4 regions of the Allobrachymonas sp. genome follow, and region 4 is predicted to be linked to each of the others. Evidence: riboswitches for the same ligand, from Rfam matches in the RefSeq annotation. Region 4 holds a riboswitch; each other region holds the start of a gene.
The links. A riboswitch is a leader RNA that binds a small molecule or an ion and turns the genes downstream of it on or off. The one in region 4 is predicted to bind cobalamin.

Region 1 (7,057 bases), on a different contig from region 4:
TCCCCGAAGCGGGCACTCGGCACCTTCATGAACTGGTAAATGATGACTTTCTTGCCGCGTCCCGTGGCCCGCAGCGCCAGCCCGAAGGCGGCCGTGCTCTTGCCCTTGCCGTCGCCGGTATGGACGATCACGATGCCGCGCCGTTCACCCTCGGGCTTGTCATAGGGCTTCTCGGTGGGGGGTTGCTCGATCTGCATGTGCTGCACTCCTCAAAAAACATCCAAAAAATGTCGCGGGCTCTGCCTGCCTGTGCCGACACGCGCCCGCAGTCTCTGCATGGGTCCCGTGGCGCTCAGGGCCCTGTGGGCGCCTTGAGCACCAGCGGCAATCCTGCCGCCATCAGGGTCACATGGCTGCACGCAACGGCCACGCGCTGGTTGAGCCGCCCCAGTGCGTCCACGAAGGCACGTACCTCCGCGCCCAGCGGAATCACTCCGAGACCGATCTCGTTGCTCACCACATAGACCGGCCCCGGGCAGGCGGCCACCGCACGCACCAGATCGTCCTCTGCCGCGCGCATGTCCTGTGCTGTCTCCTCACCCCCTTCGCCGCCACGCAGGCGTGCGGCATCCGGTGCCTCGCTGAGCTGCTGGGTGAGCCACAGGGTCAGGCAGTCCAGCACGATCGCCGTATCGGCCGCACCATGCGTCCGCAGCAGGGCCGGGACATCCAGCGGCCGCCCGTCCTCGCCTGCCTGCAGCGTCGCCATGCCCGGCACCCGCCGGGCCCGATCCTGCTGATGCCGCGCAATGCGCCGGCGCATTTCCTCGTCCCAGGGCATCGCGGTGGCCAGATACAGAGCGCGATGGCCCGGACCACGCGCCAGCCAGGCAGCCGCAAGGGTTTCTGCCCGGGCCGTCTTGCCGGACTTCTGCCCTCCCAGAATCAGCTCGTGGTGCACCGGATTCATGCCCCAGTCTCCACATGGTCAGGCAGGAACAGCGCTGCTGCCGCCTGCGGACTGCTGGCAAACCAGGGGTGAAAATAACTCGCCCGCACATTGCCCTGCGGCCCTGTCCGGTAGAACGCCTCGCCAGCCTTGCTGCGACTCGTCACGCGCGGACTGACCGTGCGGGCCGCTTCGGGCTCCGGCGTGTCCAGGGTCGAATAGTGAAAGGTATGCCCCCGCAGCGGCGGCGCATCGCACCCGGGCACCGCCAGCGCCTGGGGCCCCAGCCCCTGAAGCCGTCCATGCATGCGCACCGTCCCGGGCAGCACACCCCACAGTGGCACGGCAGCTTCCGGTTCCGCACCCGCTGGAACCAGACCCTCGGCAAGCGCCATCATGCCGCCACATTCGGCCCACACCGGCCGCCCCGACTGCACATGGCATCGAATGCTCTCGCGCATGCCGGTCTGGGCCTGCAGCGCCTCCAGATGCAGCTCCGGATAACCGCCCGGCAGCCACAGCGCATCGCACGCCGGCAGCGCCACATCCTCCAGGGGAGAAAAAAACACCAGCTCGGCACCCAGCGCCTGCAGGGTACGCACATTGGCCTCGTACAGGAAGCAGAACGCCGCATCCCGGGCCACTGCGATGCGCACGCCCTCCAGGCTGCGCAGCTCCGCGTGCAGCCAGGCGTCCAGAGGCGATGCGCCCTCTTCTGTGCAGCGCAAGCCCACTGGGCTCTCCAGGGCCTCTGGCTCCGCAGGCTCCAGCGCCGACGGGAACTCCGTCATCCAGCGACTCGGCACAGACTGCCCCTCATCGGCCACCAGCGGCATGTCCGCGAGTGCATCGGCAGCCAGGTCGAGCCGTGCCAGGGCATCGGCCATCTCGGGAGCCAGCATCAGCCCCAGATGCCGCTCGGGCAGAGAAAAATCGGCGTTGCGCATGATCGCGCCCATCCAATCGCGTGGCTCCCGGAGCCCTCGGCGCAGCATGTCGGCATGGCCACTGCTTGCCACCCGGTTCGCCACCACACCCGCCCAGCGCACCCCTTCGCGGTAATGCGCCAGTCCATGTGCCAGGGCCCCGAACGTGCCCGCCATGGCATGGGCATCGATCACCGCCAGCACCGGCAGGCCCAGCCGCACCGCCAGATCCGCACTGCTCGGCTCGCCATCGTAGAGACCCATGACGCCCTCGATGAGAATCAGGTCATTGCAGGCAGCCGCCTCGCGGAGCATGCTTCGGCACGCCACCTCGCCCACCATCCACAGATCGAGCTGATACACCGGCTGGCCGCTTGCGAGCGCATGCCAGCCCGGATCAATGAAATCAGGGCCGCACTTGAACACCTGTACCCGCAGGCCACGCCGCGTCCACCAGCGTGCCAGCGCCGCCACGAGCGTGGTCTTGCCCTGCCCCGAGGCCGCAGCACCTACCAGCAGGGCCGGACACGCCACCGTGCCCGCCTGCGCAGAGGATTTCGCCATGATTCGCACATATCCATCCTGCAGCCACACCCATCGCACATGGGCATGCCGCCTCCCACGCCACCAGCCACCCCGCCGGCGCGTGCGCACGAACACCCTCCCTGCCGGGGCTTGGGTGTCCTCCCATGCTGGCCGGTCTCCGGGCTGACGGCGAGCCGACGGCACCTTCCCGGGCGAGTGGGCGCTCTCCCAGTGGCATGTGGCCGTGGCTGCAGATCGCGCTCCCGAAGGCATGCGATCCGCACCGTTTTACCGTTGCGGGGGCAGCGCAGGCCGGGACAACGCGCACACCCGCTCTTCGGTGGCGTTCTCCTCCTGCTTCCCGTTTCACCCACGAACCCGTCTGCATGACCGATTCTCGGAATGCCTGCCGACATCGTCTGCTGCGACAGACACCACGCGCGCGATGCGCATGCTTCTACGGGCAGAGCGCCGGCCCGGGGAGATGCATTTCTCTCCAGATTCCTGTGGGCACCAGCAAATCGGCATTCTAGCCTGCCCATCACGGCCCCTGCTCCCTCCCCTGCGGATCAGGGCGCATGGACTACAATGACAGGCATTCAGAGGCCCTCTCCTTCAGCCTGCGGCGGCATGCGCAGGCTGCCTCTTCGCCGCCATGACATCTCCGCACACATCCCCTCTTCTCGATCAGGTTGCCGACCGTGTCGAGCAGCTGCTCACGCGCCATCATGCGCTGCAGCAGGCGCACGACCTCCTGCAGCAACAGGTCATCGAACTTGGACAGGAACGCGATTCGCTCAAGTCCCGGCTGGCAGCTGCACGCGCGCGCATCGACTCCCTCCTCGACCGCATCCCTGTGGATGCCTCCCCCATGCACGCGCCCGTCCTCCCGCCGACGGCCTGGGGAACCCCCGACTCGGTGGATGCGCCGCTCCCCTCCCCCACCGACTCGGCAGCCCCATCCGAGTCCGCCAAGGAACGCCCCGATGAAACAGCTTGAAGTGCACATCATGGGACTGGCCTACATGCTGGGCTGCCCCGATGGCTCCGAGAGCCTGATGCTCGAAGCCGTCCAGAAAGTCGATACCGCCATGTGCCGCATCCGCGATGCCGGCAAGATTCGGGCCCGTGACCGCATTGCCGTGCTGGCCGCGCTCAACGTCGCCTATGACCTCCTCGAACGTGAACAGCTCGCCGCCCGGGAAGCCGCACAGGCCGCAGCAGCCAGTGCCGAAGAAACAGAGTCCACGACTCTCTCTGATAGCGTCCCCACCAGCGAGGCCCCAGCCACGCATCCACGCCTGCAGCACCTGCTCGGGGAAATGGAGACCGTGCTCGGCGCCCCTCCCACAGAGCCCGCCGCCGAGGCACTGCCTTCTTCCTCCGGCACCGACTGACCCCTGCATGCCCCCAGCGATGGCTGGCACACAAATTACATGTTCCGCGTGTCTCCAAGGCCGCAACCTTGCCCTACAATGGGGGCGTCTGCACCGGTTCCGGCTTTATAGTTCCTTGAACCAATGCTCTTTGAGCTCGGGCTTGGTATATTGCCCGGCCAGCGTGACCATCTCGCGTAGATGGACCCATGGCCAGTGCTGCCCTCGCCCCCCTGAACCCTCGGTTCAGGATGCGGTCGGTTCCCGTGCAGACACCTCATTCCTCACACCGCTCGCGGTGTTTTTTTACGCCCATCGTTCTGCGGCGCCATGGCGGTGTGCCGCCTCTTGCCATGATTCTCGAACCCCTCACCATCGTTGAACTGGCCGGTCTCGGCCTCATGGGAGGCTTCATGGCTGGGCTCCTGGGCATCGGCGGCGGCATGGTGCTCGTGCCCTTCATCAGCTGGATCATCGTCGCCCACGGTGTGGAGCAGGGTCTGGCCGTCAAGATGGCCATCGCCACGTCCATGGCCACCATCTTCTTCACCTCGATGTCGAGCGTGCGCGCCCATCACCGCCGCGGCATGGTGCGCTGGGATCTGGTCAAGGGCATCGCGCCCGGCATCATGATCGGTGCACTCATCGTCAGCATCGGCATCTTCTCGCTGCTCAAGGGCGCCTGGCTCTCCCTCATGTTCGGCGTGCTGGTCACCGTCGCTGCCCTGCAGATGCTGCTCGACCGCAAGCCAAAGCCCACCCGCCAGATGCCTGGCCCCGGAGGCCAGGCTGCTGCGGGCGGCATGATCGGTTTTCTCTCCGGCCTGCTCGGGGCTGGTGGCGGCTTCATCAGCGTGCCGTTCATGACCTGGTGCAACGTGCCCATCCACAACGCAGTAGCCACCAGCGCTGCACTCGGCTTTCCCATTGCAGTCTTCAACGTGGTGGGATACATCGTCAGTGGCTGGCAGGTGGCCGGGCGCCCCCCCTACTCGCTGGGTTATGTCTGGATTCCGGCCGTGCTGGCCGTCGCCAGCTGCAGCGTGCTCATGGCTCCGGTGGGGGCACGCACGGCCCATGCGCTGCCCGTCAAGGCCCTCAAGCGCATCTTTGCCTGCCTGCTCATCGTGCTCGCGGCCAGCATGACCCGCGAAGGGCTGCGCACGCTCGGGATACAGATCTGACGTCCGAACCGCAGCACGTGGCGCTCTACACCGAGGCGCTCCATGCCCTCGCGCCCGCAGCCTCGGACTGGCGCGATGCAGAAGATCCGGTTTGCGCCACTAGAGTGCCGGAGTGGCACACCACGGGGCCTGCTGATGCATGAGCCCCATCCACAGCGCGACCCCCGCAGTGACTGCCAGCGCCAGCCCCGCCAGCCGGATGCCCCACTGGCCCTGCGTGCCACCAAGGTGAGGCACCCGCAGCAGCAGCCAGGGCCCTGCCATCAGCGACACGCTGGTTCCCAGCACAAACAGCACCATCACGGCAGCCCCCTGCCAGACCTCGCCGGTCAGGGCTGCCACCATGAGCGCCGAATACAGCAAGCCACAGGGCAGCAGGGCCCACATCATGCCGATCAGCACGGGCCCTGCCAGCCCACGACGCTGCTGAAGCCGCTTGAGACGCTCCCACACCCTGCGTGCGGAGCGATCCAGCCACAGCGGTTGTCTGCCCTGCACCAGCAGAACCAGCCCCAGCAGCAGGGCTGCCACGTGCAGCATGCTCCAGAACGGACGCAGGGCTGCACTGTGCACGGTCATCCATCCCAGCCCCTGCATCGAGGCGGCCGCGACTGCGCCCAGCGCGCCATAGCCGATCACCCTTCCCACCTGGAACAGGCCCATGGCCAGCGTCTGGCGTCCACGAACCGGCCCAGCCGCATGACCGATCCCGGCGCAGGCCGCACCGCACATGGCAATGCAGTGGGGCCCTCCGGCCAGCCCCATCAGAAATGCCGTGGCGGCAAGCGAGAGCTGCATCGACACGCCGTCAGATGATCTTGGAAAACCGCGTGCGCGACAGATTGGCCTGCAGGTACTTGTCGAACACCATGGCCACCCCGCGAACGAAATACCAGCCCTGATCCGTCACCTGCAGACGCTGTGCATCCACCTCGACCATCCCTTCTCCCTGCAGCCGTTTCAGATCTTCCAGCTCGCGGGCGAAATACTGACGGAAATCGATCATGTATGCGAGATTGATGGTTTCGTACTCCACCTCTCCCTGACACATGATGGCCATGATCACCGTGCGGCGGATCAGGTCGTCGCGCGTCAGCGCCAGCCCGCGCACCACGGGGAAATGCCCACGATCCAGACAGTCGTAGTACTCCTCCAGTGTCTTGGCATTCTGGCTGTAGGTCGAACCGATGCGCCCGATGGCCGACACCCCCAGCCCGATGAGGTCGCAGTCAGGCTGCGTGCTGTAGCCCTGGAAATTGCGATGCAGGCTGCCCTGACGCTTGGACACTGCAAGCGCGTCATCCGGCAGGGCAAAGTGATCCATGCCCACATACACATAGCCCGCCTGGCTGAAGGCCTGCAGCGACTGCGACAGCATCTGGATCTTCTCGCCGCCACTGGGCAGCGTATAGGCGTCGATGCGCCGCTGGGGCTTGAAGCGCTCCGGCAGATGCGCGTAGGCATAGAGTGCGATGCGGTCGGGCCGCAGCGTGCACACCTGCTCCAGCGTGCGCGCAAAGGATGCTGCCGTCTGCTGCGGCAAGCCATAGATCAAATCCACGTTCACCGATTCAAACCCGATCTGGCGGGCAGCCTCGACGAGCGCGAACACCTGCGATGCCGGCTGAATGCGGTGCACCGCCTTCTGCACCTCGGGGTCGAAGTCCTGTACCCCGAAGCTCAGTCGGTTGAAACCGAGCCGAGCCAGCGTGCGCAGGCGCGTTTCGTCGACCGTGCGAGGATCCACCTCGATCGAATACTCCCCGCCCGGCACCAGTGTGAATGCGCCCCGGATCATGCCCATGAGCTCCGTGAGCTCGGCGTCGTTCAGGAAAGTGGGCGTGCCGCCTCCAAAGTGCAGCTGCGACACCGTCTGTCCGCGTCCCAGCCGCCCCACATGCAGATCGATCTCGCGCTGCAGATAGCGCAGATACTCGGCACCCCGCTCATGGTGCTTGGTGATGATCTTGTTGCAGGCGCAGTAGTAACACAGCGACTCACAGAACGGCACATGCACGTACAGCGACAGCGGGAGCACCTGCCCCGCACGGCCATTGCTGCGCTGCTCGAGCGCTGCCACATAGTCGTTCTCGCCAAAGGCTTCGACAAAACGGTCGGCCGTGGGGTAGGAGGTGTAGCGTGGACCGGCAATGTCAT
Region 2 (7,057 bases), on a different contig from region 4:
GGCGCCGAGCGCCCGCGGGCCACGCGAAAGACGTTGTCCAGCACGTCGCCGTGAAAGCCTTGCACCCGCTCGGGCAGATTGCCCAGCAGGAAGCTGGTGTCCAGTACCTGGTCGTAGAACGAGAAGTCGCCCACCGGCACCAGGTCCAGCACGGATTGAGCCTGCCAATTTCGCCGGCGCAGATGGGCGCCCAGGGCCTTGAGCGCGTCGCGGCTGGACTCGCCCTTCCAGTACGACTCCAGGGCGAACTTCAGTTCGCGTTGGGCGCCGATGCGGGGAAAGCCCAGGTTGTGGGTGGTGACCATGATTCGAACCTTGTATATGTCAGAAAGTCCTTCATGGTAGGGATGGCAACCCGTGAAGTAAAATGGTAATTTCTCAGATATCCATGAACTCTGTTCATAATTAAATGCTCGAACGCATCCACCTGTCCATCGTCCAGGAGGTCGAGAAACAAGGCTCGCTGACCGCCGCAGCCGAGGTGCTGCACGTCACGCAGTCGGCGCTGAGCCACAGCATGAAGAAGCTGGAGCAGCAGCTGGGCACCGACATCTGGCTGCGCGAAGGCCGCAGCCTGCGCCTGACGCAGGCGGGCCAGTACCTGCTGGCGGTGGCGGGCCGTGTGCTGCCCCAGCTGGATCTGGCCGAGGAACGCCTGCGGCAGTTCGCACGCGGCGAGCGCGGCACGCTGCGCATCGGCATGGAATGCCACCCCTGCTACCAGTGGCTGCTCAAGATCGTCTCGCCCTACCTGGCGGCCTGGCCCGACGTGGACGTGGACGTGAAGCAGAAATTCCAGTTCGGCGGCATCGGCGCCCTGTTCGGCTACGAGATCGATCTGCTGGTCACGCCCGACCCGCTGCTCAAGCCCGGTCTGCATTTCGAGCCGGTGTTCGACTACGAGCAGGTGCTGCTGGTGGGTGCCGGGCACCCGCTGGCGCAGCAGGCTTTCGTCAAGCCCGCGCAACTGGCGAGCGAGACGCTGATCACCTACCCGGTGAGCATCGAGCGGCTGGACATCTACACCCAGTTCCTGATGCCCGCCGCCGTCACGCCCCGGCGCCAAAAGGCCATTGAGACCACCGACATCATGGTGCAGATGGTGGCCAGCGGCCGCGGTGTGGCCGCCCTGCCCCGCTGGCTGGCCGAGGAATACGCACAAAAAACCGGCGTGGCCGCCGTGCGCCTGGGGGCCAAAGGCATCGCCAAACAGATTTTTCTGGGCGCGCGGGAAGCCGATCTGGACATCGACTACCTGCAGGCCTTCATTGCCCTGGCCGCCCAGCCCAGGGGCGCCTGAGCAGCTGCGCGCCGTGGCCCGACGGCGCGGCCATGCGTTCGAGACCGCTCAGGCGGCTGCGGTGGCGCCCTGCAGTGCGCGGCGCAGGGCGTCGTAACCGCCCACGTAGGCCTGGGCGCCCTCGCGTTCGATGAAGGTCTGCGGCAGGCTGCGCACCGGCTGCCCTACCTTGGCCTGCAGCTCTTCCACGCTGATGTCCTGACCCACGGTGAGGTACTGGAAGCTGATGGACTGCATCTGGCACAGCAGCTTGCTCTTGTTGCATTCGACGCAGTTCTCTTTGCCGTAGATGATGACTTGCATGGAAGGGGTTCTTTCAGAAGGGATGGGGTGGAATGGAAAGGGGTGGCGTCAGAAATCGACGTCGAACACCTGGTTTGCATCGGTGCGGCGCATCACGCCGACCTTGTAGGCCGCAATGTCCTGTTCTTGCGGCGAGGCCTGGGTCTTGGAGATGTTGAGCCATTTCTCCATGAACTTCAGCGGGTTGTGCGCGGGCAGCGTGTAGCGCTCGGTGCTCAGGCCCAGTAACTGGTAGACATCCTTGGCGCAGTACAGCGTCCAGGCACCCAGGCGGTCGGCGTTCATGCCCACGAGTTCGCGGCCGTCGGAGAACAGGTAGTCGATCCAGCGCAGCTCGCTCTCGATGACTTCCTCGATCATTTTTTCGATGCGCTCACGGCATTGCGCAAAGGCGGCCTGGCCGCGTTCGGTGGTAAGCTCGTTTTTCAGCACGGCGCGGTCGAGTTCGACGTGGATTTCCAGCTCGTCCTGCGCGATCTTCTGGATCGCCTTGCCGATGGGCTGGAACAGTCCGGTGTCGCAGATGGCGAAGGTCACGGCGAAGCTCGCCATGAACTGGATGCGCTCCATGCACAGCAGTGCGACGATGGTCATGAACACCGCGTTGTAGGTGTCTTGATCGTTGGGCAACAGGCCGACGGCGTACCGGTGCGAGGCCAAATAGCCTTCGCCGAAAGCGCGCCCCACTTCCTCCAGCCGCTCGTGCGCTTCCTGCACGCGCAGGATTTCGCCCAAGATGACGCTGGGGTCGTCGAAAGAGTTGCGCACGATCTCAGAGTAGGTCGCGGCGTGCACCACCTCGTTGTCGGAAATGCGCTGCCAAGCCGCCCACAGTTCGCTGGAGGTGATGAAGGGCGCCAGCACCGGGGCGATGGCGCGGGAGGTCACTGAATCGGCCTCCCACTGCCAGGCCAGGGTCTTGATCATCATGTCGTAGGTGGCACGCGAACAGGACTTGAAGTCGGCGTTGCACGAGGAGTAGTCGAACTCGTTCTCGTCCCAGTCCAGCGATTTCTGCGCCTTGTAGATCTTCCAGATCTCGGGGTAGTGGCGGTTGACGGTATCGAACAGGCCCGGGCGCTGACCGAGCAACAGTTGGGGCTTCTGGTAGTCGGTCTTGTCGTAGTTGAAGACGGTCTCAAGCATGGTGGGGCTCCTGGGGCTCAGAGGGTGCAGGCTTCGCACTCGCTGTCGCTGTCCTCAGCATCAGCGGCCGTGGACGCCGTCGGCTCGGTGGCGCTGGCATGAGGCAGGTCGGCCACGGCCTGCATGCCGTTGGATGTCTTCTGGTTCATGTAGTACTTGGACTTCAGGCCCAGCTTGACGCGGTAGAGGTAGTCCTCGATCAGCTCGCTCGATGCAATGGACGCGTCGCCGATCACGCGGCGGTAGAAGTCGGCCGAGATGCCCTGGTCGGTCCACTTCTGCATGATGGCGTACATCTCGGTCATGTCCTTGGTCGGGATGTCCCAGGCGCTCTGGTACTGGTCGGCCAGGGTGTCGCCATCGGGTGCGGCCCAGTAGTTCACGCGCTGGTTGTCGGTCTTGATCAGCGTGAGCTCGCGCACCGGGTACAGGCCGTTGGTGGTGCCCGAGGCATTGGCCGAGGTTTCGGTGGGCATGTGCGCCACCAGCACGGAATTGCGGATACCACCATTGGCCACGATGTCGCGGCGCAGGGCTTCCCAGTCGTAGCGCAGGCCGAAGGGCGCGATCTTGTCCACGTGCGGGCTGCAGGTGTCGAGCGGCAGCCAGCCTTCGGGCCAGCGGGTCTTGTGCATCCAGGGGGCGTTGCCCAGTTCCTTGCCCAGCTTCAGGCTGGCGCGCAGCAGGTGGTAGTAGTGGCGTTCCGCCACGTCGTGCAGGAACTGCTTGCCGGCCTGGTCGGTGTAGCGCTTGCCGTTCCTGGCCATCAGGTGCGCCAGGCCGAGAATGCCCACGCCCGCGTTCAGGCGCTTGCGCGAGGTCACGCCCACCTGCGGCAGCTCGTAGTGCGCCAGGTGGATGCACTTGTCGATCATCAGCAGCGCGTAGTAGGCCACCTCGGCGTACTGCTCCTCGCTCTCGATGTTGGAGACGACGATGCCGGCCAGGTTGCAGGTGGCCACCTCGGGCGAGCTGCGGCGCACGATGGCTTCGACGGGCTGCTCGTCGAGCACGTCACCCGGCTGGAGGTCGGTGGGCCAGACCGGGCCACGCTGGGTGGGCACCTGGGCCTTGCCCGGAATCTCGCGGCGCGTGCCATCGATGAACTGCACCTCGACGCTGGAGATGTCGTCCTCGGCGTACAGCTCGGTGATGTGGTTGTAGGCCTCGGTCGGCAGGGCGATCTCGGCGCACAGGTTGGACGAATAGATCCGGTCCTTGAACGGCGTGTGCCGGTTCATCTCGCTGATGTTGTGCTCGTAGACACGGCCGGTCTCGTTCCACTCGTTGCTGGCCGTGATGAGCAGCTCGCGCGCGCTGACCCAGGTCTTGGGGAAGTTCTCGTCCGCCGCATGGCGTTCATAGAGGGCTTCGAAACGCGCCTCGTCGCCGCTGTACAGGGCGTCGTAGAGCTCGGGCGCGGTGAAGCAGTTGAACAGGAAGATGTCTTCGTTACGCGCCACCTTGCGCGCGAAGAAGCGGTTGCCGCCCCAAGAATAGTCCATACCGCGGATCTTCTTGTCCTCGGTGGACATGGGGTTCTTCAGCCGCAGCAGCGTGTCCACCTCGGGGTCGAAGATCGGGAAATAGGTGGTGCAGGCGCCGCCACGGCCGTTCTGCAGGTTGGACTTGACCTCGGCCACCAGCGCGCGAAAGTACGGCAGCTTGCCCTGGTGGCGGATCACGCCGCCGCGCACCGGGTCGTTGACCGAGCGCGTGCCCATGTGCGCACCAATGCCCGCGCTCATGTAGGTCATGGTGTTGGCAATGTGGTTGCCCACGGCGATCGAGCGTGCGTTGTCGCCCGTGGTGTACAGGCAGCAACTGGCGTAGCCGCGCAGCGGTGTGCCCAGGTTGACGTGGTTGGGCGTGGGCGCGTTGATGCGGTTCTTGGACAGGTGTTCGTAGAAGCGCTGCACATCGCGCATGCGGCGCTCGCGCGGCTGGTCCACCGCCAGCGCCATGGCCATGCGCATGTAGATGAACTGCGGAGACTCGTAGTACAGGCCCTGCACCCGGTCGGCGATGGCGTACTTGGTCAGGTGGGTGTGCAGTTGGTAGTGCGCGTACTCGAAGTCGCGCTCGTGGTCGATCCACTCCTGGATCACTGCGTACTCGGACGCGGAGTACGCCAGCACCTCCATCAGGCCCAGTTGCTGCAGCTTGCGGTGCAGCTCCAGCACCGTGGGTCGGGCGTTGCGGTAAAGGTCCTTGCGGATCAGCGTGGCGTACAGGCGCCCGGCCATGCGGTTGTAAGACCAGGAGTCGAAGTTCAGACAGGTGCGGATGAGCTGCTGCTGCAGTTCACGAGACGTGGCCGTGGTAGACATGGCCGAGACGGCTTCGAGCACGGCCGACGGCCAGTCCACCGCGTCGCCCAGGGTCTGGGCCGCCCACTGGCCCCACTGGTTGAGTTTGAAGGGCGTGAAAGGCTCTGAGTGGCCGTCGCGCTTGATGATGGTTTCCAGCATGAGCGTGTGTCCCATGTGCGCAGCTGCCAGGACCGGAAACTCCCGCAGCGCTGACTGATACACCTGCTCCCTCGCACAGGGCCATGCAGTGGGCTCACACGACGAACGCTCGCAACCGGACACAACGCCCGGTCTGCAGCGTGCTCTTCCCGCGAAAGCACTCACTTGCACCTGGGGCCATCGCTCTACGGAGGATTGGCGCCAGGTGTGTCGGCAGGTCTTCGGACTTCGCAGACACGGTCCTGAACTCTCAGGCCCACCTACTCCGCTCCACTTCCCAGGCCATGAAGACCCAGTGTCATTCGAGCGCTTCGTTTCTGCTTACCGCTGCGGGGCAGTTCCGGACTTGCACCGGATTCCCTCTTGCGATTTACCCTATCAGGGCAAATACCGACAAACACAATATACAGTGTTTTTTGCACCTACCAGACACTACCTATAGTGTTTCGGCGTGTTTTGACCCAGAGCAAACTGGGCAGACAAAATCACTTCCAGGCTCGCTGCGCAGACACACAGGCGGTCATCCTTACTCCGCCCCGTAGGGGGAAAACCGGCTGCGGTTCTCGTCCACGTCCAGCGGCTTGCCGATGAACGGGAACGCCCGCTGCGGGCAGCGCTCGCGTTCACACACCTTGCAACCCATGCCGATGGGCGTGGCCAGGTCGGGGTCGCTCAGGTCCAGACCCTTGGCGTAGACCAGTCGCGGCGCGTGCCGAATGTCGCAGCCCAGGCCGATGGAGAAAGTCTTGCGCGGGGAGCCGTAGCCGTGCCGGCCGCGCGAGACCGAACGCGCAATCCACAGGTAGGTGCGCCCGTCGGGCATGCGGGCAAGCTGCGGCAGGATGCGGTCGGGCTGGCCGAAGGCCTCGTAGACGTTCCACAGCGGACAGGTGCCGCCTGTACGGCTGAAGTGGAAATGCGTAGCCGACTGTCGCTTGGAGATGTTGCCCGCGCGATCCACCCGCACGAAGAAGAAAGGGACGCCAGGAGCCCCCAAGCGCTGCAGGGTACTCAGGCGGTGGCAGACAGTCTCGAAACCCACGCCGAAGCGCTGTCCCAGCAGGTCGATGTCGTAGCGCATCGATTCGGCCGCCTGCAAAAACTCACCATAAGGCAATACCAGCGCACCCGCAAAGTAGTTGGCCAGGCCGATGCGCGCCAGCCGATGCGCGGCGGCGTCGGTGTCGAACGGTGGCACGGCGATCAGCGCATCGAGGGCGTCGCCGGCCTCGATCAAGGCCAGTTGCGTGGCCAGCTGAAAGGCCTGCTGGCCGGGCTCAAGCGCCTCGGACAGGTACAGGGTCTTGCGGCCCGCGTCGTAGCGGCGCTTGAGCTCCTGCACATCGTCGGAATGCACTACACGCACGCCGTGCTGACGCTTGAGCCGCTGCACCAGCCAGCCGACCAGGTGCGCCCCTCGCCCCCCGGCCTCGGTTGCCAGTGCTTCGGCCGCCCGGTCCAGTCCATCAAAGTGGTTCTGGTGCGCAAAGAAGAAGTCCCGCACCAGTTCGAACGGCATGGCGCGGGGAACGACCATTTCCGAGCGGTCGTCGCCCACCTGCAAGGCCATGGTCTCGACGCGCTCGGCGATTTCCAGGTTCTTCTGATGCAGTCTGACCAGTGCCCGGGCCACGGCCGGCATCTGCACGGCCAGCTCCCGCAGTTCCGGCAGCGTCACCGGCTCCGGCGCATCCACCAGTGCCTCCTGCAGCGCCGCAACCAGACGGGCCTCCTGGTCCTCGGAAAACTCCTGAACATCGACGCCCAGGGCACGGCTGATCTTGAGCAGCACCGCCACGGTCAGTGGACGCTGATTCTGCTCCAACTGGTTCAAGTA
Region 3 (7,057 bases), on a different contig from region 4:
AAAACCGCCCGGCCTCAGCGGCCGTGCGTGCGCAGCCACTGCGCCGCTTCCAGCGCGCTGTAGGTCAGAATGCCATCGGCCCCTGCGCGCTTGAACGCCAGCAGGCTCTCCATCATCACCGCGTCGTGGTCGATCCAGCCGTTCTGCGCCGCCGCCTTGAGCATCGCGTATTCGCCGCTCACCTGGTAGACGAAGGTGGGGACGTGGAAAGTCTCCTTCACCCGCCGCACGATGTCCAGATACGGCAGCCCCGGCTTGACCATCACCATGTCGGCCCCTTCGGCAATGTCGAGCGCCACCTCGCGCAGCGCCTCGTCGCTGTTGGCCGGGTCCATCTGGTAGACCTTCTTGTTGCTCTTGCCCAGATTGGAGGCGCTGCCCACCGCGTCGCGGAACGGGCCGTAGAACGCGCTCGCATACTTGGCGCTGTAGGCCATCAGGCGCGCATTCACCAGCTCCTCGCGCTCGAACGCGGCACGGATCGACCCGATGCGCCCGTCCATCATGTCGCTCGGCGAAATGATGTCGGCCCCCGCCTGTGCGTGCAGCACCGACATGCGCGTGAGCAGCTCCACCGTGATGTCGTTGAGGATGTAGCCGCTGTCGTCGAGCACCCCGTCCTGCCCGTGGCTGGTGTAGGGGTCGAGCGCCACATCCGTCATCACGGCCAGCTCCGGAAACTCCTGCTTGATCGCCGCGATCGTGCGCGGAATCAGCCCCTCGGGATTGAGCGCCTCCCGCCCCTCCGGGTCCTTGAGCGACGGATCGATGGCAGGGAACAGGTCGATGCACGGAATGCCCAGCTCCACGCACTGCTCGGCCACCCGCAGCAGCAGGTCGATCGACAGCCGCTCCACCCCCGGCATCGACCCCACCGCCTCGCGCCGCTGCGTGCCCTCGTGCACGAACACCGGCAGGATGAAGTCATCGGCACTCACATGGTGCTCGCGCACCATGCGGCGGGTAGCGTCATCCACACGCAGACGGCGCGGACGACCAGCAGGAAAAGCAGCGTAAGGAGTAGTCATGATCCCAGCAACAAAGACAGAACACAAAAGCACCCCCTCCCGTGCGCCCCGCAGGCCCCCGGCCCGCCACCAGCCCACGGAACAGGGCGGAATGGGGGCATTCTATGCCGGTGGGGGGGCGGGGCAGTGTTGCACTTCGGATTGGAGACCGCCCTTCATGCCATGACTGTCTCATATCGGGCCGCAGGCAGAGAGGTTTTGCAGACCTTCCCTAGGCATTTGAGGTGCCGTTCGGCCTAGTGGGGGGAAGCTTTGCCAGTTGAGCTTGCTTAACACCAAGAAGATAAGTTCGGAAAGCCGGATGAACCTCCCATCGTGCACCTTGCATAGAGTTCCAGTTCGCCAACTTGACAAAGTTGGAATCTTCGTGAAAAAGGATGTGGCGAAACCCGCGTGGCTTTGAAGTGTCAGCGACCCGTGGATTTAAAAATCCAGTCTCGTGCAAGAGCCGAAGGATAGAAATGGCATCATCAACAACATCTGGTCGAAGCTGCGCTCCACGTATTTGTAGCGAGGCGATGCTCGGCACCGTGAGAAGGTGCCTGCGAAGCTTTTCAAAGTCAGACTCAAAGTCAAGATCAGCGAATGTGTTGATGATCTCTCGGATGTTCTTGCAATCGAGAGAGAACTCATTTACAACGTCATCTACCCGCTCCGAAGAATAGATTTTCATTGCGTTCTCGGCCTCTCTACTGCCGATCAAGGGCGCGTTTCCTTGTTTGGCTGCATCAACCATGTTCTTGACAAGTTGAATGGCATCCCTTGGGCGCTCACGAGCTGATTTCGATATGAATGAATCCCAAGAGCGTCGCTCGTCACTTGTCGGCAGCGTCATGGTTGTGTCGCTGAAAAAGATGGTGTAAGGGTCTATTTTTGTTTGACCAGCGTCTCTGGCGGCTCGTTCCAATCGTTTTCTGACAATGCTCTGCATAAGCTTGTCATCTGCCAAAAGTGGGATCACCAAGCCACGCATGTGATCAGTCTGATCTCTTTGCCCCTGACTCTCGCTGGTGAGGCGCGTCCAGACGCTCGATCGCAAACTTATTTATAATTGCTCTTACTGCACTGCATTCCCCAGTTAGCCGTCTGACGGCCAACAAAAGTGCCCAAATTCTGTTTAGATGAGCAGGTTGGTCTGGGGCGGCTAACTGATCGGTGTCATCGATAAGCAGGTAGAAAACATTGCTTGATGAAAGCAACTGTGAGTTGATTGCTCTGATCAAATCGTGTGCAGAGTTGGTTCCCGCAAGTTCCTTTGCTAGCTGTGCTCCGTTTATTTTTGAGGCAGGTAAAGACACTGCAGAGATGAGCTGTAGCGACTTTTGAATGAAGTCATCTTCCGCAAGTCCTTGTTGGCGTGCTTCGTTGTGAAGTTTTGCGGCGTCCCCCTTCAGCATGCCCTTCAGTTGCGCGCCAATCTGCGCTCCCATTGTCCGTAGCAACACTTCGTAGTAATAGCGCTTCAATGAGCCGATATCAGGCGATGATGGAATCTCCTTAGAGGAGATATTGTCGGGCCGAATCAGTAGGCATGGCAGTTTTTTTGCTTTAGCCACCTTGTCGATCCACTCGACAACAGCACTTTTCCCGATGCCTTTGTTTCCCACAAGAACTCGCATTCCACCTGGTTCAATTGCGCATAGCTGCGTAAATTGACTCGGCACGATAAATATCTCTCCAAGAAATGACCGGTCGCCTTCTGCGGTGCCAGTTCTGACATACTTTAAAAGGTAGTCAAGTTTGCTCATATTTATTTCCGGCTGGTAGGAAAGAAAAGATGCGATGAGCCACCCCGGGATTCGAGGAGGCCGATTGGTCTAAGTTGATACCTCTGTCGAGGTATTGCTGTTGGCGAGTTGCCTCCAGTAGTTTGCCTCAGCTTCTGCCGGAGGAATGCCTCCGATCGACGTGAGCAGTCGGACGTGGTTGAACCAGTGCACCCACTGCAGGGTGGCCAGTTCCACGGATTCCCTGTTCTTCCAGGGGCACCGGCGGTGAATCACCTCGGCCTTGTACAGACCGTTGATGGTCTCGGCCAGGGCGTTGTCATAGGAGTCCCCCTTGCTGCCCACCGAGGGGCGTATGTCGGCCTCGTCCAGACGTTCGGTGTAGCGGATAGAAACGTATGGACTGCCCCTGTCGGAGTGGTGCGTCAAGGCTGCGCTGAGGGCTGGCGGTCGTACAGGGCCTGCTCCAGGGCGTCGAGCACAAAGTCTGCCTGCATGCTGCGGCTGACCCGCCAGCCCACGATGCGCCGGGCGTACACGTCCACAACGAAAGCCACATACAGCCAGCCCTGCCAGGTCGAGACGTAGGTGAAGTCCGACACCCACAGCTCGTTGGGACGGCTGGCATGGAAGTGCCGATTGACGTGGTCCAGCGGGCACGGCGCCGAGGTGTCCGGAGTGGTGGTGCGCACTCGTGTGCCGCGCCGCGCCCCTTGCAAGCCCATGGCACGCATCAGTCGCTCGACCGTGCAGCGCGCTACCACGATGCCTTCGCGGTTCATCTGCAACCCGCCGACACGAGAGACGTTCACGATCTTGATGCATCAGCACTGTAGCTTGAACTCTGCAGAGTAGGCGCCGCGTTTGGGCTGCAGGGCGGCGATACCGTGCAGACGGTAGTGACTGACCCAGGTCCGAATCTTCTCCTCCGGCACTGACCAGCGCCGGGCAAGCAGCTTTGCGCCGCCTTCTCCAACCAGAAAGCTCTCGACGACCTTGAGCTTGAACCTTGTTTCGTACTTCTCCATGGGGCCCCTCGAAGTTCATCCAACTTCTGGGGGGTAGTTCAAACTCGGTGCGGTTCAATGACCCTGGGGCTGGGTGATCCGGTCCACAGCTGCCGCTCCCCCTCCCCAGCACGCACCTCCGTTCCTATAATGGCGGCACGGGTGCGTGGGTTGCCGGGCTTTGGGTCTGGCGCCTGCGTTAAACGGGAAGCCGGTGACGCCATGCAGCTAGTGGCCATTCCGGCGCAGCCCCCGCTGCTGTAAGCCTGACGACTCCGCCTCACGCCACTGCGTCCTCCGACGCGGGAAGGCGCGGACTAGGAAGAGGGCAAGCCAGAATACCGGCCCGCGACGAGCCAGCACCATTCCCCGGGGGATCTGGGAGTCTGCTGCCGCGCGTTGGCGTGCGCCTCTGTGTTTCCTCTCTGCGGAAACGGCGGGGCGCGGCTGCCGTGCCGGCCTGCCCAGACTTTCCCTGCCCATCTTCCTGTTGCCGTGGTGCGCTCGTGTCTTTCACATCACACGGTTCGACGGGAGGTTTCGAATGCACATCATGGAAGGTTTTCTGCCACTCAAGCACGCGGTGGCATGGACGGCGGCTTCGGCGCCGTTTCTGGCAGCGGGCATCTGGTCGGCGCGCCGCAGTCTGCGCGATCACCCGGAGCGGCGCATGCTGCTGGGGGTGTCGGCGGCGTTTTCCTTTCTGCTCTCGGCCATGAAGCTGCCCTCGGTCACGGGCAGCTGTTCGCATCCCACGGGAGTGGGGCTGGGCGCCCTGCTGTTCGGGCCGCTGGCGATGGTGCCGGTGAGCTTTGTGGTGCTGCTGTTCCAGGCGCTTCTGCTGGCGCATGGGGGGCTGACGACGCTGGGGGCCAATCTGTTCTCGATGGGCATTGCCGGGCCGCTCATGGCGGCGGCGGTGTTCCGCACCGGGCGCGTGCTGCGCCTGCCGCTGAGCGTGAATGTGTTTCTGGCGGCGACGCTCGCTGATCTGGTGACATATGTGGTGACCTCGCTGCAGCTGGCGCTGGCGTTTCCCGATGCGATCAGCGGGGTGGCGGGCTCGATGCTCAAGTTCGGCGGCATCTTTGCCGTGACGCAGATTCCGCTGGCGATCAGCGAGGGGCTGCTGACGGTGCTGGTGGTGCAGGCCATGACGCGCCTGCAGGGCGAGGATCTGCGCGGTCTGCCGCTGTATGCAGGGCAGGAGGTGCGGGCATGAAGCGGCAATTCTGGATCATTGCGGCATGCGTTGTGGTGCTGACTGTGGCGCCGCTCCTGTTCGTGCGCACGCCGGCGCTGGGGCCGGACGGCAAGGCGCAGGCGCTTTTTGGCGGGTCGGACGATGCAGCCCGCGACGCCATCACGGTGATTGCACCGCACTACCGCCCGTGGTTTGCGCCCCTGATGGAGCCCGGGCCCGAAATCGCCTCGATGCTGTTTGCGCTGCAGGCGGCCATTGGGGCGGGGGTGATCGGCTACTGGCTCGGGGCGTCGGTGACGCGCCAGCGCGAACGCGAGCGCCAGCGCCGCGAGCGGGAGGCAGCCGGCCATGCGCCGGAGCAGCCCGCCCATCAGGAGCGTATCTCTGCTGCTGCGGGCCCCGCCGGAGTGGCCCGTGTGGATTGAGCAGGCTGCCTATGCCAATCGCTGGCGCGATGTGACACCGGGGGCCAAGGCCCTGTTTGCGGGCTGTGGCCTGGCGGCGGCCTTTGTCGCGCCGGACTGGAAGGCCGAGCTGCTGCTGGCGGCGCTGCTGGCGGCGGTGACGCTGGGTGGCGCGCGGGTGCCGGCGCGGCTGTATGCGCGGGTGGTGGCACCGGCGGGCAGCTTTGTGGTGCTGTCGTGCGCGACGCTGCTGGTGGCGGTGGCGCCTTCGGCAGGCGGGTGGCCGGAGGTGCACTGGCATGCGGCCGGCTGGCCCGAGGCTGCCCTGACGGGCACGCGGGCCATGGCGGCGCTGGCGGCCATGGTGGGGCTGGTGCTGACCACGCCGCTGAGTGACCTGATCGGGCTGGCGCGCCGGCTGCGGGTGCCCGAGGTGCTGGTCGATGTGATGGTGCTGTGCTACCGCATGGTGTTCGTGTTCATGGAGGCGTGGGACGACGGCGTCACGGCGCAGGCGGCGCGGCTGGGCTATGGGCCTTTCCGGCGCTCGGTGCGGTCGCTGGCGCTGCTGGCGGCCAATCTGGCCGCGCAGATCTGGAGCCGCGCCCTGGCGCTGCAGGCAGCGGCGAGCGCGCGCAATGGCGACGGCCCGCTGGATTTTCTGGCACCCGACTATGCCCATGCCCGGCGCGATCTGCGCGTGGCGGGCTGTGCCGGGGCGGCGCTGCTGGCGGGCATGGTGGCCCTGCGCGGAGGTCTCGCATGACGGCGGCGGAGGGAAATCTGCTGCTGGAGGCGCAGGACGTGTCCTACCGCTATCCCGACGGGAGCGCCGGGCTCGATGGCTGCACCCTGGCCATTGCCTCCGGCACGCGCAATGCGCTGCTGGGTGCCAACGGCGCGGGCAAGACCACGCTGCTGCAGCACTGCAATGGCCTGCTGCGGCCGGCGTCGGGGGAGGTGCGCGTGCACGGCACGCCGCTCGACTATGGCCGCCGGGGGCTGCATGCGCTGCGGCGCGAGGTGGGCATGGTGTTCCAGAATCCGGATCGCCAGCTGTTCTCGGCCTCGGTCATCGAGGATGTGTCGTTCGGGCCGCTCAATCTGGGGCTCGACGAACCCACCGTGCGCGCCCGGGTGGCCGAGGCGCTGGAGGCCGTGGGCATGACGGCGCTGGCGCGCAAGCCGGTGCACCAGCTCAGCTTCGGGCAGAAGAAGCGGGTGTGCATTGCCGGCGTGCTGGCCATGCGGCCCCGGCTGCTGCTGCTCGATGAGCCCATGGCCGGGCTCGATGCCGGCATGCAGCAGGAGCTCGCGGCGCTGCTCGACGGGCTGGTGGCGGACGGCATGACGGTGCTGCTCTCGACCCACGACGTGGATTTTGCCTATGGCTGGGCCGACGCGATCCACCTGCTGCGGGCAGGGCGCTGCGTGGCCTCGGTGCCGGCGGCGGAGCTGCCGCACCATGCCGAGGCCCTGCAGGCCGCAGGCCAGCCGCTGCCCCAGGCAGCGCAGTGGCAGGCGGCGCTGGCGAGGCGGGGGCTGCTGCCGGCGGCACCGTCGGTGCGCAGCATGGCGGCCCTGCTCGGGGTGGTGCAGGCACTGCCCGATGCATTCTTTCTTCATTCTCAACCACAAGGAGGCCCGGCATGATGGATGCCGCGCAAGCGCAAGTCTGGTTCGTGGG
Region 4 (7,057 bases):
ATGCCCACCAGCTCGCCCGGGCGCAGGGTCAGGCTCACTCCGTCGACGAGCGTGGTCGTTCCGGCCCGCACCACCAGGTTGTGGGCCTCCAGCACGGCTGCCGTGAACGCACTGGCATTCATGCTGCACTCCTGTCGCGACGCAGGATGAGCCGCAGGAAGAAAGGCGCCCCGATCAGCGCCGTGAGCACCCCCAGCTTGAGCTCCTGGCCCTGGGTGTACATCAGGCGCACGCCCATGTCGGCCACCAGGAGCAGCACCGCTCCCGACCAGGCCGAGACTCCCAGCAGCCGTCCCGGATCTGCCTTGACCCACGGGCGCATCAGATGGGGCGCCACCAGTCCCACAAAGCCGATGCTGCCAGCCACGGATACGGCCGCCCCGACGCTGAGAGCCGTACCCAGGAGCACACGCAGCCGCAGCCGGCGCAGGTCGATGCCGAGCGAATGCGCCGTTTCCTCTCCCAGGCTCAGTGCCTGCAGTCCCTGTCGTGTACCGGCCAGCACCAGCAGGCCGACAACGATCGCCGGCACTGCCAGCCAGACCTCCCGCATGCTCCGATCGGCGAGCGACCCCATCATCCAGAACACGATTTCCTGCAGCGCAAAGGCATTGCGCGACCAGTTCATGACCAGGGCGATCAGCGCTCCAGCCAGAGAGGAGATGGCCACGCCGGCGAGGAGCAGCGTGGTCGTGTCCTCGCCCCGCCGCGCCAGGGCCAGTACCAGCAGCACCGCCAGCAGGGTGCCTGCCATGCCGGCAAGCGGCAGGGCCAGAATGGCGAGCTGGGCAAGGCCGGTATACAGGGCCACCACAGCTCCCAGCGCAGCCCCGCTCGTGATGCCGAGCAGGCCCGGCTCGGCCAGCGGATTGCGCAACAGCCCCTGCAGCGCCGCGCCCGACATGCCGAGTGCCGCCCCCACGGCCACACACAGCACGGTGCGCGGCAGACGCAGATCGATCAGGATGCGCGTGGGCACCCACTCCCCCGCCCAGACTCCACTCAGCAGCCGCCAGGGCGAGAGATCGACATACCCGATCGCGAGCGACAGCAAAATGAGCCCCCCCAGCATCGCTCCCGCGCCCGCCAGCTTCATCCGGCTGGCTGCTGCGGTGCCACCGAAGCAGGTTTTTCCGGCAGATACATCACGCTCCATCATGCCGACTTCTCCTTGCGCACCGGATGCCTGCGGGCCTCCAGCATGCGCACCACATCCAGACTCCAGGGGCCTCCGCAAATGGTCATGCGCGTGGGAACCACCATCTCTCCCAGCCTCAGGTGGGCCAGCGCCACCGGCAGCCGGTCCCGAAACTCGATGCTGGGCTCGTCCCGGCCATAGTCCGGCGTCAGCAGCAGATCCGGCTGGGTGGCCACCAGCCGTTCCATGGGCAGATACCCGTACCCGCGCAATCCGGCCATGGCTGCGGCATTCCGGTATCCAGCGAGTTGCAGCAGCTCATCGAACATGGTGCCCGTGCCACTGCCATAGCCCATCCAGCTGCGCTCGGCTGCCACAGGCTGCAGGGCGGCGGATTCTTGTGCACGTGCTGCGCGCAGAGCCTGTACCTCCTGCTGCATGCGCGCCACCAGCGCACGCCCCCGCTCGGGTCGCACCACAGCCTCGGCCACCACCATGGTCTGGATGGCCACTTCGTGCAGCGAATTCGCCAGCGGCACTTCCACGACGCGCACACCGAGCTGGCGCAGCATCTGGGCCGTGTAGCGTGTGGTGTACCGGCCCACCAGCACCAGATCGGGCCGCAGCCGCAGGATGCTCTCCGCATCGCCGCGCACGCCGGGAATGCCGCGGGCACGCTCGGCCAGCATGGACATGCGCGGGTCATGGGCCAGCTCGCTCACCGCCACCACCTGATGGCGATCGGCGAGCTGCAGCACCAGCTGATCGGCGCACAGATTGAGCGATACGATGCGCTGCGGCCGGGCTGCAGCCGGCGCCGCAGAAGAGGAGGCAGATTTCCCCTGCAAACTGGCCTGCGGCCCGGGGACCACAGGCGCAGCCGCGTCACGGCATCCGGCCAGTGCAGCTGCCAGCATGAGCACCGCCGGCAGGCACCGCCCCCTGCGCCCCATGGAGCGCACCGCTCCTGCCACCCTGCCGAGTCGCCCTGGCCTGCGCATCGTCCGCCCTGCCTTACAGGAAGTCCCAGCGATAGGTCAGCTTGACCTCGCGCCCCGGCATGGGGTAGCCCGGCACCACCTGGTAGGCGCGGTTGAACAGGTTGTCCACCGCCACCCGCACCGTCTGGTGGGCTGCCAGCTTCCAGCTCATGCTGGCATCCCACAGGGTATATCCACCCTGCTGGCCCAGCGTGCTCGTCCAGTCCGCCCAGTAGGCGGTCTTGAGCGTGCGGCCGACATACCGGGCTCCCAGATGGGCTCCCACATTGCCCCAGTGGCCATCGAGCGAGGCCCGCAGCGTCTGGCGCGGCACGTATTTCAGATCCGTCCAGCCCGAGCCGTTGTTCTGCTCCGCGCGGAAGCTGTAGCTGTAGCCCACCCCCAGATCCAGCGCCGGGGTGATGCGCCAGCGGCCACTCAGCTCCATGCCCTGCATCCGGGCTCTGTCGGCATTGGTCCACGAGGACACATTGCCCGGCAGCGTCACCGCCACGATCTTGTCGTGCACGCGCGTGTCGTGCAGGGTCACATCCGCGTTCCAGTTGTCTTGCTCTGCCGAGAGGCCGATGTCGGCGCTGACGCTGCTCTCCGGCTTGAGCGCCGGATTGCCCTGGTAGTCCATGCCGTAGCTCGAATACTTGCCCGCAAGTTTCCAGGCGCTCGGAGCCGCATAGCCCCGGCCGATGGTCGCATGCAGCGCCAGTACAGGCGTGAGGGCATGGCGGATGCCGGCACTCGGGCTGAACTGGTGGAAGTTGCGGCTCTGCGAGGCGTTGTCCGGGAAATAATCCGTATCCAGGGTGGACAAGCGGAAATGGTCGTATCGCCCCCCCACATAGGCCGATGTGCGTCCGTCGTTGAAGCGGACGTTCTGCTGGGCATAGAGCGCAGCGTTTTCCTGCCGGCTGTCTGGCTGGTAGACCGACGGGGAACCATACCAGTAGCTCACCGAGCGCGCCTTCTGTACCTGATAGTCGAACCCATAGACCAGCTCCGCACCGGGGTGCCACTGCCATTCGTCCTTGAGCTGCACCCCATGCCAGTCCAGTGCAGACTGGAACGAGGGAGTCCTGGAGCCATCGGTGGCCACGTCGTCCATGGACGTATGTTCCTCGCCCCTGTAGCCCGTGATGCTGAGGGCATGGTTGCCCATATCCCCCCTGAGCACGGCGCTGTAGAGCCGATGGGTCATGTCCTTGACCGTCGGCGTGCCCGAATAGCCAGGCAACGCTCCGGGATTCTCCACATCGTTGCCCTTGAACAGATCCGCGCGCACGTCGAGCTGCCACTGCGGCGCCAGCCTGAAGCCCAGTCGCAGGTCATGGTGGTAGGTGTCATAGCCGCTCGGATGCGCCATTCCTCCCGGGTAGCTGTAATCCCCCTGACGGTGCCATCCGCCGAAATAGTCGAAATTGAGCCAGGGTGTCAGTGCACCGCCAATGTCTCCCTGCACCTCGCGCTGGCCCATAGTGCCGGCAGACACCTCCACACCACCCTGCAGCGCACCCGTGCGGCGCACCGGAATCAGGTTGATCACGCCTGCCATGGCCTGCGAACCATAAAGGGACGACGCAGGCCCCTGCAGCACCTCGATGCGGGACACGCCAGCGGTGGGCATCATGCTCAGCTCGTTGACGATGGCCGGAATGCCATCCTGCAGCACCAGCGTCTGCAGCGATTCGCCCACCATCGGGCTATAGGGCGCGAATCCGCGCATGCCCACGGCCGAGGACAGCCCCGGATACTGCTTGATGTCCACGCTCGTGGTCTTGCCCAGCAGATCGGCCAGCTCCGCATGGGGCGTCGCCTCGATCTGTCTGCGCGTCACCACCTCGATGCGCTGGGGCGTGTCCTTCACGGACATTTCGGCACGCGAGCCGGTGATCACCACGTTGTACTCCGGGGCATCGCCCCCGTCGGCGGAATCGCGCGGTGCCTCCCCTGCCGATGCCTGTGCCGCCGCAGTGCCCGAAGTCTGCGCCACGGCAGCCGCCACCGGACTGAGGCAGAACAGCAGCCCTGCCAGCCGGAACATAGAAATGGAATGTGTCATTGTCGATACGGTGTATGACCGCATTGCACGCATCCGGAAAAACACGCCAGCCGGAGTGCCCCGCACTGCCTTGCCTTGCACCCCCATGCCGGCCCGCGCGCTTCCTGAACTGAAACGCACGGACACCCTCTGCACGGACGTGCATGGCTTCATGCCATGCCGCACCCCGAAGACGGACTCCCGGTCTGCTCCCCGCAAACGGTCAAGATACTGGCTGCCGCACCCTGAAGCGGCAGCACGCTGCATGCCAGGCCGGTATCCGGACTCGTGAGTCTTGACGTTTCGCCTTCCCATCCGATGTCGATCCAAGAGAACCGCATTGCACGGACTCCACGACCCAGACAGTGGCTGCCGCGCGGCATGAAACATGTCGCACAGCATGAAACGCCCACACTCACCCACCGTTGCGGGGGCAGTCCGGGCATGGCGCCTTGCAGGCGCGCACCCGGTTCCCGTTCAACCCTTGCGGGGCGCCTGGCATTCTCTCGTTCCTGCCCCGCCTCACAGCGGTGAGGGTTCGGTACAGGAACTTTCCATTGTATCGGCGATGCGCTCCCATCCCTCTCCAAGTGCATGGAAACGACAACCTTCGTCATGCAATGCACGGGCAATGCGCGGATAATCTCCTGCATGAGCATCATCATCCATACCCCTGAAGAAATCGAGGAAATGCGCAAGGCATGCCGCTTTGCGGGCGAACTGCTGGACTTTCTCGGTCCCCATGTCGTTCCCGGCATCACCACCAACGAGCTGGACCGCCTCTGCGAGGAATACACCACCAGCCACGGTGCCGTCTCCGCGCCCCTCAACTACGCGCCTCCCGGCCACCGCCCCTATCCCAAGTCGATGTGCACCTCGGTCAACCACCAGGTCTGTCACGGCATTCCCAACGACAAGCCGCTCAAGAAGGGCGACATCGTGAACATCGACGTCACTCCCCGCCTCAACGGCTGGCATGGCGATTCGAGCCGCATGTACATCGTGGGCGGTGAGGATGCCGCGCCCCCCTACGTCAGCCGGCTGTGCCGCGTCACCTACGAATCCATGTGGAAGGGCATTCTCGAAGTCAGGCCCGGAGCCCATCTGGGAGACGTGGGCCACGCCATCCAGAAATACGTCGAGAGCCACGGCTACAGCGTGGTACGCGAATTCTGTGGACACGGAGTGGGCCGCGACTTCCACACCGATCCGCAGGTGCTGCACTACGGCCGGCCAGGCACCATGGAGGAACTGGTTCCAGGCATGATCTTCACCATCGAGCCCATGGTCAATGCAGGCCGCCGCGAGATCAAGGAAGGTCCCGATGGCTGGGCCATCGTCACCAAGGACCGATCCCTCTCGGCCCAATGGGAACATGCCGTGGTCGTCACGCCCACGGGCTATGAGGTGCTCACCCTGTCGCCCGGCATGCCCGCGCTGCCCGACTTTGTGCACGCCACTGCGACCTGATGCCCATTCCCGGTGCTCGGCCGGCAGACGCTGCGGCCTTGTCCGGGGAGGCAGTGCCCTGGTGCGCTTCTTGCTTGCCACGGAGTTGCACCTCTCCGGAGTGCCTGGTCAACCTGCCGGTGCCACTCCTTTCCGGTCCTCCGAGAAATCTGCCTTTTCCCCTTTCCCATGAGCACTCCGTCTCCCTTCTCCGCCCCTGCCCCGCTCACGCGCCAGGACTACCAGGCCGCCAAGCAGGCCCTGCTCGCGCCGCTGGCCGATGAATCCGGCAGCGTGCGCGCCATGCGCAGCATCATGGGCATCCTGCACCGGCTGGCGCAACTCACCGATCACTCGCTCACGGCCCTGTGGCAGCAGCATGGGCTCGACCGCGAACGGGTTGCGCTGGCGGCAGTGGGTGGCTTCGGCAGAGGCGAGCTGTACCCCTACTCGGACGTCGATGTGCTCATCCTCCTGCCCATGCCCATGCAGGAAGCGGGGGCCGACCTGCGCCAGCGCATCGAGGCTTTCGTGGGCAGCTGCTGGGACATGGGCCTCGAAATCGGCTCCAGCGTGCGTTCGGTGCAGGAATGCGTGGCCGAAGCCGAAAAGGACATCACCGTCCAGACCGCCCTGCTCGAACGCCGCCTCATCACAGGCCCCGCCGACCTCTACGACGCGCTGAGCGCCGCCTATGACAGTGCCATGCACCCCTACGGGTTCTATCTGGCCAAGACGCTCGAGATGCGTCAGCGCCACGGCAAGTACGAGAACACGCCCTACTCGCTCGAACCCAACTGCAAGGAATCTCCCGGTGGCCTGCGCGACCTGCAGGTCGTGCTCTGGGTAGCCAAGGCAGCCGGCTACGGAGACTCCTGGAGCGCGCTCATGCGCAGCGGGCTCATGACACCCTATGAAGCACGCCATGTGCGGCGCAGCTACGTCATGCTGAGCCTCGTCCGCACCCGCCTCCACATGGTCGCGCGCCGCCGCGAGGACCGTCTCATCTTCGATCTGCAGGACCCCGTCGCCAAGCTCTTCGGCTATGCGCTGGAAACCCCCTCCTCCCGAGCCGGCAAGACCAGTCCGCTGCGCCCCAGCGAAGCGCTGATGAAGCACTACTACTGGACCGCCAAGGCCGTCACCCAGCTCACCCAGATCCTGCTGCTCAACATTGCCGAGCGGCTGCAGGCCAGCGGCCACACGCGCGAGGACGATCCCGCACCGGTCACCGAAGCCATGAAGCGCCTGCAGGACAGCGCCAGAGCCCAGCAGGCCAGGGCCGCCATCCAGGCCGAGGAATCGGGCAACTCCGCCCTGGCCCTGCAGGAAACCGTCAACCCGGTCGCCAGCACGGCCGTGACGGACATCGACTACGAACAGCAGACCCAGGAACCCCGGCACCTGCCCTCCATCAACGAGCGCTTCCTCGACAAC

Region 1: it holds a riboswitch for cobalamin, as region 4 does, so the genes downstream of both, ACE3P9_RS05325 (cobyrinate a,c-diamide synthase) here and ACE3P9_RS00365 (TonB-dependent receptor plug domain-containing protein) in region 4, are expected to answer to the same signal.
Region 2: it holds a riboswitch for cobalamin, as region 4 does, so the genes downstream of both, ACE3P9_RS09595 (ribonucleoside-diphosphate reductase subunit alpha) here and ACE3P9_RS00365 (TonB-dependent receptor plug domain-containing protein) in region 4, are expected to answer to the same signal.
Region 3: it holds a riboswitch for cobalamin, as region 4 does, so the genes downstream of both, ACE3P9_RS04615 (energy-coupling factor ABC transporter permease) here and ACE3P9_RS00365 (TonB-dependent receptor plug domain-containing protein) in region 4, are expected to answer to the same signal.

The regions. Positions count from the first base shown of each region.
Region 1 is NZ_JAYRLV010000004.1:102,692-109,748, reverse strand. It holds gene cobO (cob(I)yrinic acid a,c-diamide adenosyltransferase) at 1-197, opposite strand, end outside; gene ACE3P9_RS05330 (bifunctional adenosylcobinamide kinase/adenosylcobinamide-phosphate guanylyltransferase) at 293-910, opposite strand; gene ACE3P9_RS05325 (cobyrinate a,c-diamide synthase) at 907-2,379, opposite strand; cobalamin riboswitch at 2,492-2,750, opposite strand; gene ACE3P9_RS05320 (cell division protein ZapB) at 2,996-3,340, shown strand; gene ACE3P9_RS05315 (cell division protein ZapA) at 3,327-3,737, shown strand; gene ACE3P9_RS05310 (sulfite exporter TauE/SafE family protein) at 4,070-4,900, shown strand; gene ACE3P9_RS05305 (sulfite exporter TauE/SafE family protein) at 5,000-5,698, opposite strand; gene hemN (oxygen-independent coproporphyrinogen III oxidase) at 5,709-7,057, opposite strand, start outside.
Region 2 is NZ_JAYRLV010000012.1:52,702-59,758, reverse strand. It holds gene metE (5-methyltetrahydropteroyltriglutamate--homocysteine S-methyltransferase) at 1-305, opposite strand, end outside; gene ACE3P9_RS09610 (LysR substrate-binding domain-containing protein) at 410-1,300, shown strand; gene ACE3P9_RS09605 (glutaredoxin domain-containing protein) at 1,349-1,603, opposite strand; gene ACE3P9_RS09600 (ribonucleotide-diphosphate reductase subunit beta) at 1,652-2,749, opposite strand; gene ACE3P9_RS09595 (ribonucleoside-diphosphate reductase subunit alpha) at 2,767-5,235, opposite strand; cobalamin riboswitch at 5,415-5,630, opposite strand; gene ACE3P9_RS09590 (short-chain fatty acyl-CoA regulator family protein) at 5,747-7,057, opposite strand, start outside.
Region 3 is NZ_JAYRLV010000003.1:160,255-167,311, reverse strand. It holds gene hemB (porphobilinogen synthase) at 15-1,028, opposite strand; gene ACE3P9_RS04635 (P-loop ATPase, Sll1717 family) at 1,240-2,067, opposite strand; gene ACE3P9_RS04630 (P-loop ATPase, Sll1717 family) at 2,006-2,776, opposite strand; partial or broken gene ACE3P9_RS04625 (IS3 family transposase) at 2,846-3,540, opposite strand; gene ACE3P9_RS04620 (helix-turn-helix domain-containing protein) at 3,580-3,783, opposite strand; cobalamin riboswitch at 3,906-4,127, shown strand; gene ACE3P9_RS04615 (energy-coupling factor ABC transporter permease) at 4,316-4,984, shown strand; gene ACE3P9_RS04610 (energy-coupling factor ABC transporter substrate-binding protein) at 4,981-5,391, shown strand; gene ACE3P9_RS04605 (energy-coupling factor transporter transmembrane protein EcfT) at 5,381-6,136, shown strand; gene ACE3P9_RS04600 (energy-coupling factor ABC transporter ATP-binding protein) at 6,133-7,023, shown strand; gene cobM (precorrin-4 C(11)-methyltransferase) at 7,020-7,057, shown strand, end outside.
Region 4 is NZ_JAYRLV010000001.1:78,637-85,693, forward strand. It holds gene ACE3P9_RS00350 (ABC transporter ATP-binding protein) at 1-122, opposite strand, end outside; gene ACE3P9_RS00355 (FecCD family ABC transporter permease) at 119-1,159, opposite strand; gene ACE3P9_RS00360 (ABC transporter substrate-binding protein) at 1,156-2,055, opposite strand; gene ACE3P9_RS00365 (TonB-dependent receptor plug domain-containing protein) at 2,153-4,192, opposite strand; cobalamin riboswitch at 4,425-4,685, opposite strand; gene map (type I methionyl aminopeptidase) at 4,823-5,641, shown strand; gene glnD ([protein-PII] uridylyltransferase) at 5,810-7,057, shown strand, end outside.